DNA from 3 places in the Janthinobacterium sp. EB271-G4-3-2 genome. Region 2 is predicted to be linked to each of the others. Evidence: predicted binding sites of a transcription regulator. Region 2 holds the regulator's gene; each other region holds the start of a gene.

Region 1 (7,497 bases), on a different contig from region 2:
CCGTGACGCGCCGCACGCTGCTGACGATCTCTTCCATGGTGCTGCCCGCCTGGTTCACGAGGCTGCTGCCGAGGTTGACCTGGTGCACGGAGTTGTCGATGAGGAGCTTGATTTCCTTCGCGGCGGAGGCGGAGCGGTGGGCCAGGTTGCGCACTTCCGTGGCGACCACGGCAAAGCCCCGTCCCTGCTCGCCCGCCCTGGCCGCTTCCACGGCCGCATTCAGGGCCAGGATATTGGTCTGGAAGGCAATGCCGTCGATGACACCGATGATGTCGGCGATTTTCTTCGACGAGGCATTGATGGAATCCATGGTCGTGATCACTTCGGCCACCACCTGGCCGCCCTTGCTGGCCACGCTGGAGGCCGATTGCGCCATCTGGTTGGCCTGGCGCGCGTTTTCGCCATTCTGCTTGACGGTCGACGTCAGTTCCTCCATCGACGATGCCGTTTCTTCCAGCGAGCTGGCTTGCTGTTCCGTGCGCGACGACAGGTCCATATTGCCGGAGGCGATTTCACGCGAGCCGTGGGCGATGGCATCCGTGCCGTGGCGCACGCGCGCCACGATGCCTTGCAGATTGTCATTCATGTCTTTCAGGGCGCGCAGCAGCTGGCCCGTTTCATCGTTGCCGCGCGCGTCGATGGTGACCGACAAGTCGCCGGCCGCCACCCGTTGCGCCACCTTGACGGCTTCGGCGATGGGCCGGCTGATGGAACGGCTGATCAGGACGGCCAGCGCGATGGCAATGAGCGTCGCGGCGAGCGACAGCGACAGGGTCAGGATGATGGCCATGCGTCCATCGGCGGCGGCTTGCTTGCCTTCCTTTTCCATCAGCGATTCCTGGAAGTTGGCCATGGCCGCCAGTGCCGTCAAGAATTTTTCTTGCGGATAACGCAGCTGCGTCAGCAGGAAGATGCCCGCCGTTTCCGATTTGCCTTCTTGTAACAGCTTGATATTCGCATCGCGCGTCCTGGCATAGCTCTCGCGGCTGCTCATCACGGCCTGGAGCAGCTCCTGGCCCTTGGGCGTGTTGATCATGGTTTTCAGGCGCGCCAGCAGCTCCGCGTTCTTTTTGATCGACGCCTGCACCTTGGCCACGGAACTGCTGACTTCATCGGCATCGTTGGCGCCGATGATGGCGATGCTCAGCAGGCGGGCCTGGATATTGACTTCGGACTGTATCGTATTCGACAGCATGACCTTGACATAGCGGTCGTTGAGAATTTTTTCCGTCGAGGTGTTGATGTTGCGAATGCGGCTGATGGAAACAAATGCCACCATGGCAAGCAGGACAATGATCAGGCCGAAACTGAAGGCAAGGCGGGTGCTGATTTTAAGCTTAGACATAGGTATTCATCCTCGGCGAAAAGCGGTAAGCGTGCGCTTGGCAGCGTCCTGCGGACAAGCGGCGTCCGTTCATGACGATGCTGATGCGGTCAGTTTGCGTTACAGAAGAGCTAATTCGGCAGATATGGGGCCGCGGATGCGTATTTCCTGTGGCCGGGAAGTCATGGCGACCTGCCCGGCGAGATATTCTTGCGGGGCCGCGCAGCGTGGCGCGGTCCGATTCTGTTGCTTAGTGTAGGACGATAATTTCTGGCAGGCAAGATGTTCGGAAAAAAAACTGCTCGGCCAGCAACGCTTGCCGCGCGGGCAAAAAAAATGCCCCGACGAGCGGGGCATGGGGTCAAGCGGGCCGCTTCGGCCCTGGCGCTCAGGCGCGCAAGGTAGAGAGGATAGGCTGCAGCACGGCCGCGCCCAGGGCGGCGCTGCGGGCGCCGCTCCAGCCCGTTTGCGGGTCGGGATCGTTGGCGTTGTCCTTGAACGGCAATTCCAGGGTCAGCGACAGGCAGCCGAAGGCGTGGGTGATGTGGGGCGAACCCATGGTCAGCACTTCCGGCGTGAACGGGCCGTCTTCGTAGCCGTGCTCATCCTGGAAGTCGGGGCTGGCCACCTTGAAGTCGGCGATGAAGCGGTCTTGCTCGGCTTTTTGAGCTGGCGTGAAATTTTCCAGCGCGTCGCTGCCGGCCACGAAGACGTAAGGCAAGCCTTCGTCGCCATGCACGTCGAGGAACAGGTCGCAACCGATTTCATGCATTTTCTGTTTCACCAGGAATACTTCCGGGCTGCGCTCCATCGTCGGCGTCATCCATTCGCGGTTCAGGTTGGCGCCGGCCGCGTTGGTGCGCAGGTTGCCATGCACGGAACCGTCCGGATTCATGTTCGGCACCACGTAGAAGACGGCGTCCTGCAGGCACTGGCGGGCAAACGGATTGGCCTGGTCCAGCAAGGCTTCGAGCATGCCTTCGACAAACCATTCGGCCATCGTTTCACCGGGATGCTGGCGCGCGATGACCCAGACTTTTTTCTCGGCATCGGCATCGCCGACGACCAGCAAGTTCATGTCGCGGCCTTCCACCGTGCTGCCCAGGTCGATCAGGCGCACCAGCGGCGACGCTTGCGCGCTGTCGATCAGGGCCAGGTGGCGGTCCCATGGATACGGCTCGAAATAGGCGTAGTACACGCTTTCTTCTTCGGGCGTATGTTCGATCGTCATCACGGTGCCGTCAAAGCTGGTCGGCACGCGGAACCAGGTTTCGCGGTCGTAGCTGGCGACAGCCTGGTAATCTTTCCAGCCGTCCGGGTAGGCCGACTTGCCTGCGTTCATGAAGCGGATCGTGCACGCCTCGCCTTGCGCGCCTTGGAGGCGGAAGTAAAACCACTGCGTGATGTCGGCGTGGGAATCCTTGCGGATGTTCAGCTCGATGGAGTGGGCATCGTCGGCGCGCAGCACCTCGATCGCGCCGGCGTCGAATTGCTGGCTGATTTTAATGGTCATGAGTGTTCCTGATAAAAACGTATGGGTTTTGCATCGTGTGCAATGGCGCGATGATACCTGTTTTGCGGTGGCCTTTGTGCTGGCGCAAACGATGACGGACATGCTTTGCTAACGTGGAAGCTCCGATACGGGGAGAGCATCATGGATGACAACGGCAAACACATACGCGAACTGGAAAAGAAAGTCAGCGCCCTCAGCGACGCCCTGGCGCACCTGGGCAAGGGCACGACCTTGCAGGAATTGCTGCGCATCATACGTTTCCCCGGCTATACGACGCCGGCCGAATACACGTTCAACGTCGCCATCCTCGACACCATGCTGGTGCAGGTCAATGCGCTGGAAAAGCTGGGGCAGGATTTGTTGGCGGGGGCCAAGCAAGTAGTGGTGAAACAGTAGCTTGAGGTGGGTTTAGTCTCTTACCCTAAACGCAAAGGCTGGGGTCGGACCCTCAAGGGTCCGACCCCGGTACTACGCCGTTGGGTTCAGGTATTAAGTCCGCCAAAACGCTCGTAGAACCACGGCTCCACGTCGGGCGCGTGTTCGTCCTCGCGCCGCAGGGTGGCCAGGATATGTTCCTCGGCCGCCGCATACGTGATCCGGTACAGGTCGCGTGCCAGCGCATACGCTTGCGTGCCGGGCCACGGTTCGGGCAGCAGTTCGACGGGCAGTTGCGGGTCGTGCAACTGCACGCGGCGGTAGGCGTGCGTCAGCAGCGAGCGGATGACGAACGCCTGCTCCGCGTCGAACACGGGTTCTTCTTGCAGCAGGGTCAGCAGCGGCTGGAAGCTGGCGATGAATTTTTCGTAGCCGGCCATCACTTCCGACAAATCCCAGCAGTCGCCCACCATGTCGCGCAGGGGGCGCGTGCTCACGCCCGGCAATTCCGTGGTGTGGCAGACGTACAGCTTGCCCTGCACCTCGTTGCGCACGAGGATATCTTCCAGCGCTTCCGCATTGCTGGCGGGGTGGCCAAAGATGCCGGGAGAAATCAAGCCATAGCCGGCCCACAATAATTCCTTGCGCAGCGCTCCCCGCTCGGCCGCGCCGATGCTGCCGGCCGGTCCGATCACCAGGGTCCAGCTGCCATCCCAATGCACGACCAGCGGCGCATAGATGCGGCGGTAGGCGCGTTCGAAGCGGGCCAGCGCCTCCGGGCGTATCGTATAGGCGCTGCGGCGGCCGTCGCGCTGCGAGCTGAGCCAGCCTTCCTGCGCCAGGCGGAACACGCTGGTGCGCAATAAGCGGTCATTGACGCCGAATGGCGCCAGCAGTTCGATCAGGCTGCCCAGCCAGATGGCGCCGCCGCGCGGCACGATGGCGTCGCCAAAGATGGTCATCACCAGGGACTTCGAGCGCGGTGGGTCGCTTTCCAGGAAATCGGCTATCCATGCCGTGCAGCGGGTGTTCTTCATGTGGTTCCGGTCTGGCCGTGTTGCGGTCTGTTCAATAAAAGCAGCAGTTTACTTGGCTGCGCGGGTAGCGCGGCAATAATTTGCCGGAAGCGCTGGTGGCGCTCCATAGTGTTTTCTCATAAGCAATATCATACGCACAAAAAAGCCGCACAAGATACGAAATTTTAAAATGATTCATATCAAGTGTATGCAAATCGTTTTTTGTATCGTATTATCTGTTCATCGCACCGCGTTGCTGCGCAAAATCAAAGACATGGGAGACACATCATGTACGCACAAATGGTTGAAACCGGCCTCAAGAACGTCCGTTCCCTCGACGACATGGGCCAGGAAGAGCGCGCTTTCCAGGCGCGCATCGACGAAGGCATCAAGATCGAGGCCAAGGACTGGATGCCGGACGCCTACCGCAAGACCCTGATCCGCCAGATTTCGCAGCACGCACACTCGGAAATCGTCGGCCAATTGCCCGAAGGTAACTGGGTCACGCGCGCGCCGACCCTGAAACGCAAATCCATTCTGCTGGCGAAGATCCAGGACGAAGCGGGCCACGGCCTGTACTTGTACAGCGCCGCGGAAACCCTGGGCGTGTCGCGCGACGACTTGCTGGCCGCCTTGCACTCGGGCAAAGCCAAGTATTCCAGCATCTTTAACTATCCGACCCTGTCGTGGGCCGACATGGGCGCCATCGGTTGGCTCGTTGACGGCTCGGCCATCATCAACCAGATTCCCCTGTGCCGCTGTTCCTACGGTCCGTATGCGCGCGCCATGATCCGCGTCTGCAAGGAAGAATCGTTCCATGCGCGCCAGGGCTACGACATCATGATGTCGCTGTGCAAGGGCACGCCCGAGCAGAAAGCCATGGCGCAGGATGCCTTGAACCGCTGGTGGTGGCCATCGTTGATGATGTTCGGCCCGTCCGATGCCGCCTCCGTCAACAGCGCCCAGTCGGCGCAATGGCGCATCAAGCTGTTCTCGAACGACGAATTGCGCCAGCGCATGGTCGACCAGACCGTGCCGCAAATCGAATACCTGGGCCTGACCGTGCCCGATCCGGACTTGAAGTTCAATGCGGAAACGGGCCATTACGAATTCGGCGAGATCGACTGGTCCGAGTTCAACAATGTCCTGAAGGGCAACGGCCCGTGCAACCGCGAGCGCTTGCAAACGCGCGTGAAAGCGTATGAGGACGGCGTATGGTTCCGCGATGCCTTGCTCGCCTACGCCGACAAGCAAGCCGCTAGCAAAGCGGCAGCCTGACAACATCTATAAAAGGGGATAGCAACATGAGCAAAGAATGGCCATTGTGGGAAGTGTTCATCCGCAGCCAGCACGGCCTGGCGCACAAGCATGTGGGCAGCCTGCACGCTTCCGACGCCACCATGGCGGTCAACCATGCGCGCGACGTCTACACGCGCCGCAATGAAGGCGTGAGCATCTGGGTGGTGCGCGCGGCCGATATCGTCGCCAGCAGCCCCGGCGACAAGGGCGCCCTGTTCGAACCGTCGAACAGCAAGGTGTACCGCCATCCCACCTTCTTCCCGATGCCGGAAGAAGTCAAGAATCTGTGATGGGAGCGCCTGCAATGGATGACAAGGTCAATTACCTCTTGCGCCTGGGCGACAACGCCCTGATCCTCAGCCAGCAGCTGTCGCAGCTGTGCGGCAAGGGGCCGGCGCTGGAAGAAGACATGGCGCTGACCAATGTGGCGCTGGACTTGCTGGGCCAGACGCGCTTGTGGTTCAGCTATGCGGCCGAGCTGGAAAACGCGGGCCGCGACGAGGACGACATCGCCTTTTTGCGCGACGCCCACGATTTCAAGAACTGCCTGCTGGCCGAACAGCCGAACGGCAATTACGCCGACACCATGATGCGCCAGTTCTTCTTCGACAGCTGGCACTACTTCCAGCTTCTGGAACTGACGAAATCGGCGGATGCGCGCATCGTCGAAGTGGCGCAAAAGTCGATCAAGGAAGTGACTTATCACTTGCGCCGCAGCGGCGACCTGATCGTGCGCCTCGGCGACGGTACGGCCGACAGCCACGCGAAAACGCAGGCCGCCGCCGACAAGCTGTGGATGTACACGGGCGAGATGTTCACGTACGACGCCGTCGACCAGGCCATGGTCGCCGCCGGCATCGCGCCGCCATCGGACGTGCTGCGCCGGGCTTTCCTCGAACACGTGGCCGAGATCTTCGCCGAAGCCACCTTGACCATGCCGGCGCCCGACGCCTGGATGCAAAAAGGCGGCAAGCAGGGCACGCACACGGAGCACCTGGGCTTTATTCTGGCCGAGATGCAGTTCCTGCAGCGCGCCTATCCCGGGGCGGAGTGGTAATGAACACGGCTACGGCAGCGCTGGACGCCGCCCAGGTCTGGGCCTGGCTCGGCGACGTGCCGGACCCGGAAATTCCCGTCATTTCGGTGGTGGACCTGGGCATCGTGCGCGCCGTCGAAGTCACGGATGGCGATGCGTGCATCGTGACGATCACGCCCACGTATTCGGGCTGCCCGGCCATGCAGGTGATCGCCGATGCCGTCACGGATGCCTTGCGCAGCCATGGCGTGGCCAAGGTGACCTTGGTGAACCAGCTGGCGCCCGCCTGGACGACGGACTGGATGAGCGAAGCGGGCAAGGCCAAGCTGAAAGGCTATGGCATCGCCCCGCCGCAGCAGCAGGTGATCGACATCAGCGGTTTGCGTGGCGGCGTCAAGCGCCAGGCGATGCCGAAACTGGACGTGATCTGCCCGAACTGCGGCTCGACGCACACGCAGCTGACCAGCCAGTTCGGCTCCACGCCGTGCAAGGCCCTGTATAAATGCATGGATTGCCGCGAACCGTTTGACTACTTCAAGTGCCACTAAAAAAATCAGGCACACGTTCCGAAGAAACTGGAGATGAAGCATGAGTAAATTTTATCCGCTGTGCGTAGCCAACGTGCGCAACGAAACGCGCGACACCATCGCCGTCACGTTCGACGTGCCTGCCGAACTGCAGCAGCAGTTCCGCTTCCAGCAGGGCCAGCACCTGACTCTGCGCGCCAATATCAATGCGGAAGACGTGCGCCGCTCGTACTCGATCTGTTCGGCGGTGCAGGACGGCACCCTGCGCGTGGCCATCAAGCGCACGCCTGGCGGCGCCTTCTCGACCTGGGCGAACGACACCCTGAAAGCCGGCGCCACCATCGAGGTGATGCCGCCCATGGGGCACTTCAACGTGCCGCTCGATTGTGTCAACCGCAAGCACTACC
Region 2 (7,497 bases):
GCATGGTCTACTACTTCATCCCGAAACAGGCCGAGCGCCCCGTGTACTCGTACCGTCTGTCCATCGTCCACTTCTGGGCGCTGATCTTCACCTACATGTGGGCGGGCCCGCATCACCTGCACTACACGGCATTGCCTGACTGGACGCAATCGATCGGCATGGTCTTCTCGCTGGTCCTGCTGGCGCCAAGCTGGGGCGGCATGATCAACGGCATCATGACCCTGTCGGGCGCCTGGCACAAGCTGCGCACCGACCCGATCCTGAAGTTCATGATCGTCTCGCTGTCGTTCTACGGCATCGCCACCTTCGAAGGTCCGATGATGTCGATCAAGACCATCAACTCGCTGTCGCACTACACCGACTGGACCGTTGCCCACGTGCATGCGGGCGCCCTGGGCTGGGTGGGCTTCATCACCATGGGTTCGATCTACTACCTGCTGCCGCGCCTGGCGGGCCGCACGCAGATGCACAGCACGCGCCTGGTCGACGTGCACTTCTGGGTGGCCACCATCGGCATCGTGCTGTACATCGCCGCAATGTGGATCGCCGGCGTGATGCAGGGCCTGATGTGGCGCGCGGTCAATCCGGACGGCACCCTGACCTACACCTTTGTCGAAAGCGTGAAAGCAACGTATCCGTACTACGTGGTGCGCGTGGCCGGTGGCCTGCTGTACCTGTCGGGTATGTGCATCATGGGCTACAACACCTGGATGACTCTGCGCGGCAGCAAACTCCCCGTCGCCCGCATTCCGGAACTGAACGCGGCGCACGCCTGATAGGAGCAAAAGCAAATGAAATTTTCACATGCATGGATTGAGAAAAACCCCTGGCTGCTGATCGCCCTGGTCACGGTGGTGATCAGCATCGGCGGCGCCGTCGAGATCGTCCCCCTGTTCTTCCAGAAGAGCACGACGGAGCCCGTCGCCGGCCTGAAGCCGTACTCGCCGCTGCGCCTGGCCGGCCGCGACATCTACGTGCGCGAAGGCTGCTACAACTGCCATTCGCAGATGGTGCGTCCGCTGCGCGCGGAAACGGAACGCTATGGCCACTATTCGGTCGCCGGCGAGTTCGTCTACGACCGTCCGTTCCAGTGGGGTTCCAAGCGCACGGGGCCCGACCTGGCCCGCGTGGGCGCCCGCTACAGCGACGAATGGCACCGCACGCACTTGAACAACCCGCGCGACGTGGTGCCCGAGTCGAACATGCCGGCCTACCCATGGCTGGCGAAGACCAAGCTGGTGCCCGACGACATCATGCCGAAGATGCGCGCCCTGCAACGCCTGGGCCAGCCGTACAGCGACGCGGAAATCGCCGCCGGCCCCGCGCAGCTGCAGGACAAGACGGAAGAAGACGCCCTGGTCGCCTATCTGCAAGGCCTCGGTACATTAATCAAAACAAGGAATTAGCATGGCAATCGAAAACCTGTTTGACAGCGCCAGCAGCGTCATGACGGTGGTTTCCTTTACGACGTTCGTGGGCATCCTGTGGTGGACGTTCAGCCGCAGCAATAGCGACTTCGACGCGGCGGCGCGCCTGCCGTTCGCCGACGAGGCGCTCGACTATCCGGCCGAGGCCGAGATGAACCTGGCGAAGGAGCATAACCATGGCTGACTTTACCAATGGCTTCTGGAACATCTACATCATCGTGCTGTCCCTGCTGGGCATCATCGGCTGCGGCGTGCTGCTGTACTCGCAGTCGAAAGTGAAAGTGGCCGCCGGCGCCCCCGCCGACGGCACCACGGGCCACGTGTGGGACGAGGACTTGAAGGAACTCAACACGCCGATGCCGCGCTGGTGGATGTGGCTGTTCTACATCACCATCGTCTTCGCGCTGGCCTACCTGTTCCTGTATCCGGGCCTGGGCAACTATGCCGGCAGCCTGGGCTGGAAATCCACGGGCCAGTACGAGGAAGAGCTGAAGAAGGCGGAAGCCGACTACGGCCCCCTGTTCAACAAGTACCTGAGCCAGGACTTGAAGACGGTGGCGGCCGATCCGCAGGCGCAAGCCATCGGCCAGCGCCTGTTCCTGACCTACTGCGCGCAATGCCACGGTTCGGATGCGCGCGGCAACAAGGGCTTCCCCAACCTGACGGACAAGGACTGGCTGTATGGCGGCGAACCCGACATCATCAAGACCACCATCCTGCACGGCCGCAATGGGCAGATGCCGCCGATGGGCGCCGCGCTGGGTTCCGAAAAGGATGTCGAGAACGTGGCCCATTACGTGCTGAGCCTGTCCGGCTCCACCTCGGACCCCGTCAAGTCCGTGCTGGGCAAGGCCAAGTTTGGCGCCTGCATGGCCTGTCACGGCGCCGATGCGAAGGGCAACCAGATGCTCGGTGCGCCTAACCTGACGGACAAGGTCTGGCTGTATGGCGGCAGCGCCGACACCATCATGGAAACCGTGCGCAAGGGACGCAGCAACACCATGCCGGCCTTCAGCGATTTCCTCGGCGAATCCAAGGTACACGTGCTGTCGGCGTATGTCTGGAGCCTGTCGAATCCCCAGACGCCCGTGAAATGATGTAATGGAACCTCAAGTCATCAAGATGTATGCGGCCCGCGAGCAGATCTACCCTCGCGAGGCCAAAGGACGCTACGCTACCTGGCGATGGGTATGCGTATGGCTTACCCAGCTCGCGTTCTACGGCTTGCCGTGGTTGACCTGGAATGGCAGGCAAGCCCTGCTGTTCGATTTGACCACGCGCAAGTTCTACATTTTCGGCGTCGTGCTGTGGCCCCAGGATTTCATCTATCTGGCGGCCCTGCTGATCATCTGTGCGTATTTGTTGTTCCTCGTCACGGCCATTGCCGGGCGGGTGTGGTGCGGGTTCTCTTGCCCGCAAACGGTATACACGGAAATCTTCCTGTGGGTCGAACGCCGCATCGAGGGCACGCGCAGCGCGCGCATGGCCCTCGACAAGCAGGGCCCTTCCGTGCGCAAGGCATTCAAGAAGACGGCCAAGCACCTGGTGTGGGGCGCCATCGCCCTGTGGACGGGCTTTACCTTTGTCGGCTACTTCACGCCGATCAAGGAACTGGCGCGCGAGGTGACCACCTTGAATTTCGGTCCCTGGGAATGGTTCTGGGTCTTGTTCTACAGCCTGGCAACCTACGGCAACGCGGGCTGGCTGCGCGAGCAGGTGTGCAAATACATGTGCCCCTACGCGCGCTTCCAGAGCGCCATGTTCGACCAGGACACCCTGATCATCACCTACGATGCCAAGCGCGGCGAACCACGCGGCGCCATGAGCAAGAAGGCCGGCAACAACGACAAGCTGGGCGATTGCATCGACTGTACACTGTGCGTGCAGGTGTGTCCGACCGGTATCGATATCCGCAACGGCCTGCAGTATGAATGCATCGGCTGCGCCGCCTGCGTCGATGCCTGCAACAGCGTGATGGACAAGGTCGAGCGGCCGCGTGGCCTGATACGCTACAGCACCGACCATGCGATGGAAAACAACTTCAATTCGAAGCAGATACGCCAGCGCGCCATGCGCCCGCGCGTCTTGATCTACACTTCCATCCTGGCCCTGATCATCATCGCCGTATGTACCTCGCTGGCCCTGCGCACCCCCCTGAAAATGGACGTGATCCGCGACCGCGGTTCGATGGGGCGCGAGGTGGAAGACGGCATGATCGAAAACGTCTACCGCCTGCAGATCATGAACACGTCCGAGCAAAGCCAGCACTTTAAAATCAGCGCTTCCGGCTTGCCGGGCCTGACCTTGCTGACGCGCGAAGAAGTGACCTTGCAGCCGACCGAAACGCTGGGCTGGCCGATCCGCCTGCGCGTACCGCACGGCGTGGGCGAGAAGGGGTCGAACAAGATTGCGATCGAATTGCAATCGCTGGACAATCCATCGCTGCATGTGCGTGAAAGCGCGGTCTTCATCGTGCCGCGTTAACAAGGAAAGGCGGACGGGGACCGGGTGCCCTCGCCGCCGCCACGAAGTTGCAGGAAGGCCGGTCCCCGCATGGGGGCTGGCCGTTTACACAGGAGAAATACCATGTCCGACAGTCTGAAACTGCAGCCTCCCGTTGCACCGTGGTACAAGCACCGCTGGCCATGGCTGCTGATGATCGGTCCCGGCCTGTCCGTGGTCGTCGGCAGCTTCATGGGCTATATCGCGTTTACGCAGCCCGACGCGCTGGTGGTGGGCGACTATTACAAGCAGGGCAAGGCGATCAACCAGGATTTGAAGCGCGACACGATCGCCAGCGACCTGGCCATGGATACGAGCCTGGCGTACGACGTCGCCGCAGCGCGCCTGACCGGTTCCGTGCACAGCTTCGGCAAGGCCTATCAGGGTCCGCTGCAGCTGCACCTGGCGCATGCGACCCTGCCTGAAAAAGATATCAAGCTGCTGGTGCGGCCCGATGCGGCCGGCAATTTCTCGGTGCCCCTGCCGATGCTCGAGCGCAGCCGCTGGCAAGTGCTGGTGGAAAACGACAAACGCGAGTGGCGCCTGTCCGGCATCTGGACCTGGCCCGTGCAGCGCAGCATCGCGCTGCATGCGGATGAAGAGTTATAAGCCTTACTTGCAGACGTCGGTACCGGCCGTAATGGCTTTCAGCTTGGCAGGCTGCAGGATCTCGATCTCGCGGTTCGAGACGCGCAGCCAGCCTTCCTTCTTGAATTTTGACAATAAACGGCTGACGCTCTCGATGGTCAGGCCCAGGTAGTTGCCGATTTCCTCGCGCGACATGCGCAGCTGGAATTTGCTGCTCGAATAGCCGCGCGCTTCGTAACGCGACGCCAGGTTGACGATGAAGGCGGCAAAGCGCTGCGTCGCCTGCATATTGCCCAGCAACAGCATGACGCTTTGCTCGCGCGTGATTTCCTGGCTCATCATGCGGTGGAAATGCCGCAGCAGGGTCGGCATATTGCCCAGCAATTGTTCCAGGCTGGAAAACGGGATTTCACACACTTCGCTGTCTTCGAGCGCCACCGCATTACAGTGGTGGCGGTCGGCGCTGATGGCGTCCATGCCCAGCAGTTCGCCGGCCATCTGGAAACCCGTCACCTGCTCCTCGCCGCCCGGATTGATCTGGTACGTCTTGAAGTGCCCCAGGCGGATCGCGTACAGGTTCTGGAACGAGTCGCCGATGCGGAACAGCGAGGCGCCGCGCACGATCTTGCGGCGGCGGCCGATGATCTGGTCCAGCCTGTCCATGTCGCCCATATCGAGGCCCATCGGCAGACACAATTGATGCATGCTGCAGGTCGAGCATCGCGCACGCAACGCTTCCACGGTCACTGTGGGCAAGGTTGGAGTGATTAGCGCTTCAGTCATGTCGGTACCTTTTAGAAAATGCAACAACAAGTTTACTGCATACCGGGTTGCCGTGTGCCAATTTCACCGCAATTTCGCTGAATAAACGACGTTCCGACTTTAATTATATGGCAACATCGTCAAAAGCCCATGCGGAGAGGGGCATTTGTGCGGCGGCGCTTGCCAAGCTGGGGTATTGATAGGAAAATTCCTGACAGCATTATCTGCCGCCTGTGCCGCCCGGTACTGAAAAGGAAATCATGAAGCCTCTCGGCATCAAAGCAAAAGTCGCGCTGGCCACCAGCCTGACCTCGATCGCCATGATCGCGCTGGTCACCATGATACAGGTGCAGCACATGCGCGACGACTTCACCCGAGTACTGCTGAGCCAGCAGTCGTCCCTGATCAGCCGCACCGCTGCCGAGCTCGACGACAAGCTGGGCATGCTGCTGCAGATCGTCACCCTGACGGCCAGGCAGCAGCCGCCGGAACTGATGGCCCAGCCAGCCCAATTGCGCGAATACTATTCGCGCCGCTCGATGCTGGTGCTGTTCGACGACGTGCTGGTGCTCGACGCGCATGGCGCCGTCGTGGCCGACATGCCGGAAGTGGCGGGGCGCACGGGCATCAACGTCGCCGAGCGCGAGTATTTCCAGACCGTGCTGCGCACGCGCCAGCCCATGATCACCGAACCGATGCTCGGCAAATCGAGCGGCATGCCCATCGTGCAGATGGTGGCGCCCGTGCTGGCCGCCGATGGCCAGGTGGCCGGCGTGGTGATCGGCGTGCTGCGCCTGTACAAGGACAATCTGCTGGGGCGTCTGCGCTCGGAAAAGATCGGCAAGAGCGGCTATTACTTCATCCTCACGCGCGGCGCCGTGCCGCGCTATGTGCTGCATCCCGATACCAGCCGTTTGCTGCAGCCGCGCCAGCCGAACGCCAACCTGACGACGACCCAGCTGCTGAAGGAAGATGGCGAAGGCAGCATGGTCAGCACCAACAGCCGCGGCATCACGGCCGTCAACAGCTTCAAGCGCCTGAAATCGGTGAACTGGCTGCTGGCCACCTCGCTGCCCTTGGCGGATGCCTTCGAACCGTTCGATGGCGTGCTGTACCGGCTGGTGCTGTGGAGCATCCTCGCTTCGCTGCTGGCCGCAGCCGTGCTGGGCTGGGTCACCGTGCGCCTGCTGTCGCCGCTGGTGCGCCTGCGCGACACCCTGCTGGCCCTGCGTACCAGCGGCAGCCGTTTCACCCCCGTGCCGGTGCAGCAGCGCGACGAGATCGGCGAACTGACGGAAGCGTTCAACGGCCTGATGAGCGAGCGCGACCGCCTGCAGCAGGAACTTGAATCGCGCGCGGCGGAACTGGAGCAGGAACGCGACCGGGCCGAGGCCGCCAACCGCGCGAAGAGCGATTTCGTGGCCAACATGAGCCATGAAATCCGCACGCCCCTCAATGCCGTGCTGGGCATGGTGTATTTGCTGGGCAATACCAAGCTCGATACGGAACAGCGCAAGTATCTGACCATGGTGCGCGTGGCGGGCCAGTCGCTGCTGGGCATCCTCAACGACGTGCTCGATTATTCGAAGATCGAGGCACGCCGCATGGAACTGTCGCCCGTCGAATTCGACCTCGACGAAGTCATGAATACCCTGGCCACGACGATGACGATGAATGCGGGCGAAAAGGAACTGGAACTGGCCATCTCCGTCGAGCCCGACGTGCCGCGGCGCCTCGTGGGCGACACCCAGCGCCTGCAGCAAATCCTCGTCAACCTGGCCGGCAACGCCATCAAATTTACCGAGAGCGGCGAAGTGGTGGTGGCCGTCAGCCTGGCCGAGAGCGAGAACGGCCGCGCCTGGCTGCGCTTCGAAGTGCGCGACACGGGCATCGGCATGACGGAACTGCAGCAACAACAACTGTTTGCCGCGTTTTCACAGGGCGACCAGAGCATCACGCGGCGCTTCGGCGGCACGGGCCTGGGCCTGGCCATCAGCAAGCAGCTGATCCACATGATGGGCGGCGACATCGCCGTCGCCAGCAGCGAAGGCAAGGGCAGCCGCTTCTGGTTCAGCGTGCCGTTCGAGATGCTGGCGCAGCCGGCCGAAACGCGGCGCACGCCCACGCTGGGCCAGCTGCGCCTGCTGGTGGCGGACGATAACCGCACCACGCGCGAACTGATCGTCAAGCTGATCGAGGCGTGGGGGTGGCTGGCCGA
Region 3 (7,497 bases), on a different contig from region 2:
TGACGCCAATCCGAATGAGATCATCGGCATACTCACGGGCCAGGGCGACGTAACGCAATTTCGCCCCGCCAAGGTCCAGGCGCTGGACACGGAACACGACCTGGCCTTGCTGCGCCTGGCGGGCGCGCCCTTGCCCGCCCTGGCGCTGGGCGACGCGGCCACGGTGCGCGAAGGCCAGGCCATGGCCTTTACGGGATTTCCATTAGGCACCTTGCTCGGGCTGCGCCACGTGACGCACCGCGCCACCGTGTCATCGCTGACACCCGTGGTCATGCCCAGCGAAAACGCGCAGCGCCTCGACGTGCGGCGCCTGGCGCAGCTGCAAAAGGCGCCGTACACCGTGTTCCAGCTGGACGCGACGGCGTATCCGGGCAGCAGCGGCAGCCCCTTGTTCGATCCCGAGACCGGTCTCGTCTACGGCATCGTCAACATGGTGTACGTCAAGGGCCTCAAGGAGGCGGCCATCAGCGCGCCCAGCGGCATCACTTACGCGATTCCGGGCAGCCACATGCAGGCGATCTTGCTGAAGAATAAATGAATCGTCAGTTGCGCCCCTGCCTCAGCCGGCCGGTAATACCGGGCTCATCCCATGTCGGAAAAAAAAAGGGGTAAAACGACCGTTCACCCCCATGCTGTTCCATCAGGCCACCGAATTTACGGATCTGGGCCCCCATGTAGTCGAGGTCCAGCCGTAGCAGCACGGCCGGCGCCCCCACGCGCGTGCACTCGCGCTCGCCGCCGAAGTCCTGGAAACCCAGCATGCGCTTGTAAAACACCACATGGCGCGGGTTGACTTCAATCACGTAGTCCGTAAAGCCGTGAATATTGTGGGCATAGATATAAGAAATATGAATCAGCGCCGCAAACACGCGCTTGCTCACGCCCTTGTCGATGGCCAGGCGCGATGGTTCGCACAGGCGCCGGCCCTGCGCGCGCAGGACGTCGAGCTTGTCGCGGAAGTTTTCATCGGCGGGCAAGCCCGTCTCGTCGTTATCGAGGCACAAGGTCATGGTGCCGACGGTGGTGCCGGACGTTTCCGCGAACAGCGTGATTTTATTCAGCGCATGCGCCGTGCAGGGATCGACTGCATAGCCGCGCCAGCCGTACATCTTGCGGATCAGCAAACTGGCCGCTTCGCGCCGGCCACGCGAATTGGCCATGCGGATATGAAAGCGCTGCAGGTCGAGCTCGTGCTCCATGGCCGGGTCGATCTGCCCCTCGCCCACCACCAGGTCACTGAAGGTGCCTGGCGTGTCGAAGGAAATTATGGGTTCATCTTCAAAGCTCATCTTGTCCTCACGTTCATCGGCAGCCGTCGAGACGGACTGAAGCCAATGCCTTGTGACAAGAGAAAAACTGGAGAAGTTCCCTGCAATAGCTAAAAAAACAGAAGAAATTTACCTTTGGATAGCAAAATAATACGATGAAATTTGTCTATAAGTACAAAATGGCAAATATAATTGCTGTTTTGATATTGACGAGCTTGCTGTTAAAAAAAACTTTCCGGTATCAATAACACATCGCCCGGGCGCATCATGACGTTGGCGGAAATATCGCCTTCCTTCAGCAAATCGTCGAGCCGCACCCTCAGCTGCTGCTGGTTGCCTTCGCGCACGCGGATGATGCTGGCCTTGTTGCCGGCCGCGAAATCGGTGATGCCGCCCACGGCGATGAGCACGTCCATCAGCGACATGCCCAGCCGGTACGGCAGCGCCTGCGGCTTGGCCGCCTCGCCAATCACCCGGATCTGCTCGCCATACGGCCCGGAGAAATTCGTGACGATCACCGTCACCACGGGCTGCTGGATGAACTTGCTCAAGGCTTGCTCGATGTCGCGCGCCAGCTGGGTCGATGTCTTGCCGCTGGCGGGCAAATCCTCGACCAGCGGCGTGGTGATCTTGCCGTCCGGCCGCACGGCCACCGTCAGCGACACTTCCGGATTGCGCCAGACGATGATGTTGACGGAGTCGCCCGGACCGATCAGGTAATCGTGCATGGGGGCGCTGTCGTCGGACGGCGCCAGCGGATGGCGCGTGCGGCAGGCGCCCAGCAGGCTGGCGGCGCCCGCCAGGACCAGCGTGTTGCAGACAAATGCACGGCGAAATGGATTCATGCGGAGCCTCTTCGAGTCGATGCGCGTCCATGGCCGGCCCCGCAGAACCAGCCTGGGCCGCGAACTTCCTATGATTATTAAAACCCGGCAAGTGAACCTTGAGGCGTATCAAGAAGCAATCATCTTGGGAAATCTTGCTCCACAGCCGCCCTATACTTTGCTTACTCAACAAGCAAGTATTTCTTGCAAGACGCCGTCGTTGTCCGCGCCGCCAACCCATCTACCGGGCAGCATCGTCACCTGAAGGAAGCGACATGGAAGAATTGATACAGCAACTGCTTTCCGGCTTGAAAGGCATCTGGAAGTACCGCTGGCATGCTGTGCTGGTGGCGTGGCTGGTGGCCATCGGCGGCTTCATCAAGGTGATCACCCTGCCCGACGACTACCAGACGTCGGCGCGCGTGTTTGTCGATACGCAAACCATCCTCAAACCGCTGATGGCCGGCATGACCAGCGTACCGAACACGGAACAGCAGGTGGCCATCATGAGCCGCACCCTGCTCAGCCGCCCGAACGTGGAGCGCGTCATGCGCATGGTCGACCTCGACCTGGACTCGAAGACCGTGCGCGAGCACGAAGCGCAGCTGGATAACTTGATGAGCCGCATCAAGATCACGGGCACCAACGCGTATGACATCTACACCATCAGCTACAGCGGACGCGATCCCAAACTCGTGCGCGACGTCGTGCAAAGCCTGCTGACGATCTTTGTCGAAGGCAGTTTCCAGGGAAAGAAAGGCGATTCACAGAAGGCGGTGCAGTTCATCGACGAGCAGATCAAGAATTACGAAGACAAGCTGAGCGCGGCGGAAAACCTGGTGAAGGAATTCAAGATCCGCAACAACCTGCTGCTGCCGCGCCAGGGCATCGACTATGGCAGCCAGCTGCTGATGTCGTCCGATAGCCTGAACAATGCCAAGCTGGAACTGGTCGAGGCGGAACAGGCGCGCAAGGCCATCCAGAGCCAGATCGAGGGCGACGAACCCGTGCTCGACATGGAGCCGAGCGCCTCATCCATCACGAATCCCGAACTCGACGAGCGCATCGCCTCGATCAACAAGAACCTCGACAACCTGCGCATGCAATTTACGGAATTGCATCCCGACATCATCGCCTCGAAACGCCTGGTGGCCCAGCTGGAAGAACGCAAGATCGAGGAAAGCAAGCTGAAAGCGGCGTCCGGCGACCCGGGCAAGAACTACAGCCCCATGCTGCAGCAGCTGAAGGTGGCGCTGACGGACGCGGACGCCAAGGTGGCCGCCATCCGCGCCCGCGTGCAGGAATACAGCGCGCGCAACGAGCGCCTGCTGGCGCAAAGCAATGCCGTGCCCGAGGTGGAATCGCAGCTGGCGCAGCTCAACCGCGACTACATCATCAACAAGGAAAACTATGAAAAGCTGATCGGCCGGCGCGAAGCGGCCAAGCTGTCGGGCGAACTCAGTTCCACCACCGACATGATGGCCTTCAAGATCATCGACCCGCCCACGGTCCAATATGCGCCCGTCGGCCCGAACCGCCCGCTGCTGTTCAGCGCGGCGCTGGGCGCGGCCCTGGTGGCCGGCGTCGCCACGGCCTTGCTCATCAGCCAAGTGCGCCCCACCTTCCTCAGCCCCTCCGAACTGCGCGACGCCACGGGCTTGAACGTGCTGGGCACGGTATCGATGAACTGGACGCCGCTGCAGCAAGTGCGCCGCCGCCGCGCGCGCTATGGCTTTGGCGCCTGCCTGGGCAGCCTGTTCGTCCTGTACGGCGGGGTCATGACGGCCGCGCTGCTGAAATTCTAGATCCAAGGGAGCGACGATGAGCAGCAAGGACAGCGGCAAGCACGAACCCACCATCCTCGACGTGGCCGAGGCCAGCGTGCCCTATAAGGTGAACGGTACGGATGGCGCGGACGCGGCCCGGTCGTCCCGCTACCGCGCCCTGAACCTGGCCCGGTTGGCCGAGCAAGGCATGCTCACGCACGATGGGGGGCGCAGCGCGGTGGCCGAGGATTTCCGCATCATCAAGCGCCCGCTGCTGCGCCAGGCGCGCGCCAGCGGCAGCGAGGCCATCCGTCACGGCAACCTGATCGTCGTCACCAGCGCCATGCCGGGCGAAGGCAAGACCTACTGCGCCATCAACCTGGCCATGAGCATCGCCATGGAACTGGATATCACGGTGCTGCTGGTCGATGCCGACGTGGCGCGCCCATCCGTGCTGAAAGTGCTGGGCCTGCCGCCCGAGCCGGGACTGATGGACGTGCTGCTCGACCCGCAACTGGCCATGGCCGACGTGATACTGAAAACCAACGTGGCCAACCTGAGCATCCTGCCCGCCGGACGCAGCAACAAGCATGCGACGGAATTGCTGGCCAGCCGCGCCATGAGCCGGCTGCTGGCCGAGATCGCCAGCCGCTATGGCGACCGCATCGTCGTCTTCGACTCGCCGCCCCTGTTGATCACCAGCGAAGCGCACGCGCTGGTGGGACAGATGGGGCAAGTGGTGATGGTGGTCGAGGCGGAAACGACGACCCAGCACGCCGTGAAGGAAGCGCTGCGGCAGATTGAATCGTGCGAACACATTCATTTGATCTACAACAAGACCAAATCGTTCCCCGGCAACGACTACTACGGCTATGGCCATTACGATTAGCCGCCGGGGCTCGCTACCGCTGCCGCTGCTGCTGTCCCTGCTGCTGCCCATGCCGGCCAGTGCCATCGACTGGCTGGCAAAACCGTCGCTGCGCCTGCGCGAAAGCTATACGGACAATGCCTTGCGCGCACCGCCCGGCAAGGCGCAATCGGATTTCATCACGGAAATCGCGCCCGCCATCGCCCTCATCGGCACGGGACCCCGCCTGCGCGTGCACCTCGATTACAGCTGGCATAAATACCTGTCCGGACAACGGGCCGATACCGACAACCACGAACTGCAGGCCTCGGCCGACGCCGAACTGGTCAAGGACTGGTTCTTCATCGATGCCAACGCCAGCGTAAGCCGGCGCAACATCTCGCCGTTCGGCCCCCAATTGATCGACGACCTGCCCGACACGGACAATGCCAGCACGGTGCGCACCACGGGCATCAGCCCCTATTTGCGCCACCGTTTCCGCGACCTGGCCACGGCCGAGCTGCGCTACACGCGCAACACGGTCGACAGCGGCGGCGACTTGCTGTCCGTACACAGCGATGAAATGGAATTGCTGCTCAGCGGCGAGCCGCGCGGCAACGGCTGGACCTGGAACGCCAGCCACGACGTGCGCCGCACGCAGGACAGCAAGCTGGCGCCCGTGCGCATGCAGCGCAGCAGCGTGGGCCTGCGTTATCCGTTCAGCAGCAAATGGTCGGCCACGGCCAGCGGCGGCATGGAAAAGGAAGGTTATATCTCGGCCAGCGGCAAGGCGCCCGAGGGCCGCTTCTGGTCGCTGGGCGGCGTGTGGACGCCGTCGCCGCGCACCAGCGTCGCCTTCAGCACGGGCAAGCGCTTCTTTGGCACCACCTACAGCCTGGACGCCACGTTCCTGCAGCGCCATACCAACTGGCAGCTGAACTACAGCGAAAACATCACCACCATGCCCACGCAGTTTTCGCGCCTGGGCAACCGCGACGCGGGCCAGTTGCTCGATCAATTGTGGCGCGGCATCTTTCCCAATGCGCGCGACCGGCGCCTGCGCATCGATGCCTTTCTGCGCTACGCCAACAGCCTGGGGCCGGAACGGGGCGCCATCAATTACTTCAGCCACCGCTATTTCCTGCAAAAGCAGCTGAAGCTGACGATGGCGCGCGCCACGGCGAAAAGCACGATGATCGCCGGCATCACGGCCGTCGACCGCACGGCGCAAACGGCCAGCGGCATCGACAGCGGCTTGCTGCCCGGCGTGGAATTCGGCAGCGAAGACCGCACGCGCCAGATCAGCGGCAATGTGGGCTGGAGCTGGCAAGCCAGTTCGCGCACCAGCGTGAATGTCAATGCCGGCTACGCCAGCGTGCGCTCGCTGAGCGTGCCCCGGCGCGACAACAACATCACCCTGACGGCCGGCTACACGCGCCTCCTGCGGCAGAACATGACGGCCAGCATCGACGTGCGGCACACGCGCCACGCCAGCAACCGTGGCGGCGACTACCGCGAAAACGGCGTCAGCGCCACGCTCACCATGCAATTCTAAGGAGGCCGCAGCATGTCCGACCCCTCTCTTGCGTCCGCCGCGCCGGCGCACCTGCTGTGCGTGGTGGCCGCGCGCGCCAACCTGCTGCGCGAAGGCATCGCCCCGGAACGCATCCACTTCACGGGCAACGTCATGATCGGCAGCCTGCGGCGGCAACTGCCGCGCGCCGTGCCGCCCGCCGCCGCCCTGCGCGCCCACGGCCAGGCCTGCCCGCCCGCGTATGGCCTGTTGAGCCTGCACCGGCCATCGAACGTGGATGCGCCGGCGCAACTGGAAGCGCTGCTTGGGGCGCTGGGACAATTGTCGCAGCAACTGCCGCTGCTGTTTCCCATCCACCCTCGCACCCTGGCCGGCCTGCGCCTGGCGGGCCTGGAACCGCTGCTGGCGCGGCATGCCATCGTCCGCCTGCCGCCGCTGGGCTATTGGGAAATGCTGGGCCTGATGCGGGACGCGCGCCTGGTGCTGACGGATTCGGGCGGCGTGCAGGAAGAAAGCACGGCCCTGGGCGTGCCCTGTTTGACCCTGCGCGACAATACGGAACGCCCCGTCGCCGTGAGCGAAGGCACGAATACGCTGGCAGGCACAGACCCGGCCGCCATTTTGGCGCTGGCGCGGGACATCCTGGAGACGGGCGGCAAGCATGGCCGCATTCCGCCGCTGTGGGACGGCCACGCGGCCACGCGCATCGCCGCCGTCATCGCGCCCTGGCTGGCGGCGCGCCGGAGCACGCCGTGACGCCGCCGGTGATATTGCGCAACGCGCTCACCATCGACGTGGAAGATTACTTCCAGGTGTCCGCCTTCGCGCCGCACATCGCGCGCGCCGACTGGCCCCGCCTGGAATGCCGGGTCGAGGCGAATATCGAGCGCATCCTGCTGCTGCTCGACAGCAGGCGCATCCACGCCACGTTTTTTACCCTGGGCTGGATCGCCGAGCGCTATCCGGCCATGCTGCGCCGCGTGGCCGACGCCGGGCATGAAGTGGCCAGCCACGGCTATGCGCACCTGCGCGCCAGCGACCAGTCGCCCGCGCAGTTCGCCGACGACGTGCGCCGCAGCAAGAGCATCCTCGAACAATTGACGGGGCTGGCCGTGCGCGGCTACCGGGCGCCCAGCTTTTCCATCGGCGCGGCCAACCTGTGGGCTTTCGACGTGCTGCAGGAAGCGGGCTACCGCTACAGTTCCAGCATCTACCCGATCCGCCATGACCATTACGGCATGCCCGATGCTCCCCGCTT

The links. Region 2 encodes FNR, which switches genes on or off when oxygen is low (the NO sensors DNR and NnrR bind a similar motif). Its sites were predicted from a motif close to TTGATNNNNATCAA; they were not measured.
Region 1: a site for FNR is predicted at 4,419-4,432, ahead of paaA (1,2-phenylacetyl-CoA epoxidase subunit PaaA). Genes of this name have one in related genera too.
Region 3: a site for FNR is predicted at 2,212-2,225, ahead of IGS55_RS02585 (XrtA system polysaccharide chain length determinant). Genes of this name have one in related genera too.

The regions. Positions count from the first base shown of each region.
Region 1 is NZ_JACYMG010000011.1:31,755-39,251, reverse strand. It holds gene IGS55_RS27980 (methyl-accepting chemotaxis protein) at 1-1,345, opposite strand, end outside; gene IGS55_RS21075 (M14 family metallopeptidase) at 1,713-2,837, opposite strand; gene IGS55_RS21070 (hypothetical protein) at 2,979-3,233, shown strand; gene paaX (phenylacetic acid degradation operon negative regulatory protein PaaX) at 3,320-4,249, opposite strand; gene paaA (1,2-phenylacetyl-CoA epoxidase subunit PaaA) at 4,517-5,506, shown strand; gene paaB (1,2-phenylacetyl-CoA epoxidase subunit PaaB) at 5,533-5,817, shown strand; gene paaC (1,2-phenylacetyl-CoA epoxidase subunit PaaC) at 5,832-6,584, shown strand; gene paaD (1,2-phenylacetyl-CoA epoxidase subunit PaaD) at 6,584-7,111, shown strand; gene paaE (1,2-phenylacetyl-CoA epoxidase subunit PaaE) at 7,152-7,497, shown strand, end outside.
Region 2 is NZ_JACYMG010000004.1:60,804-68,300, forward strand. It holds gene ccoN (cytochrome-c oxidase, cbb3-type subunit I) at 1-776, shown strand, start outside; gene ccoO (cytochrome-c oxidase, cbb3-type subunit II) at 792-1,406, shown strand; gene IGS55_RS10500 (cbb3-type cytochrome oxidase subunit 3) at 1,408-1,611, shown strand; gene ccoP (cytochrome-c oxidase, cbb3-type subunit III) at 1,604-2,524, shown strand; gene ccoG (cytochrome c oxidase accessory protein CcoG) at 2,529-3,911, shown strand; gene IGS55_RS10515 (FixH family protein) at 4,014-4,538, shown strand; gene fnr (fumarate/nitrate reduction transcriptional regulator Fnr) at 4,542-5,300, opposite strand; gene IGS55_RS10525 (response regulator) at 5,540-7,497, shown strand, end outside.
Region 3 is NZ_JACYMG010000001.1:612,312-619,808, reverse strand. It holds gene IGS55_RS02600 (S1 family peptidase) at 1-538, shown strand, start outside; gene IGS55_RS02595 (N-acyl amino acid synthase FeeM domain-containing protein) at 543-1,289, opposite strand; gene IGS55_RS02590 (XrtA/PEP-CTERM system exopolysaccharide export protein) at 1,490-2,113, opposite strand; gene IGS55_RS02585 (XrtA system polysaccharide chain length determinant) at 2,368-3,897, shown strand; gene IGS55_RS02580 (XrtA-associated tyrosine autokinase) at 3,914-4,747, shown strand; gene IGS55_RS02575 (TIGR03016 family PEP-CTERM system-associated outer membrane protein) at 4,731-6,260, shown strand; gene IGS55_RS02570 (UDP-N-acetyl glucosamine 2-epimerase) at 6,273-6,995, shown strand; gene IGS55_RS02565 (XrtA system polysaccharide deacetylase) at 6,992-7,497, shown strand, end outside.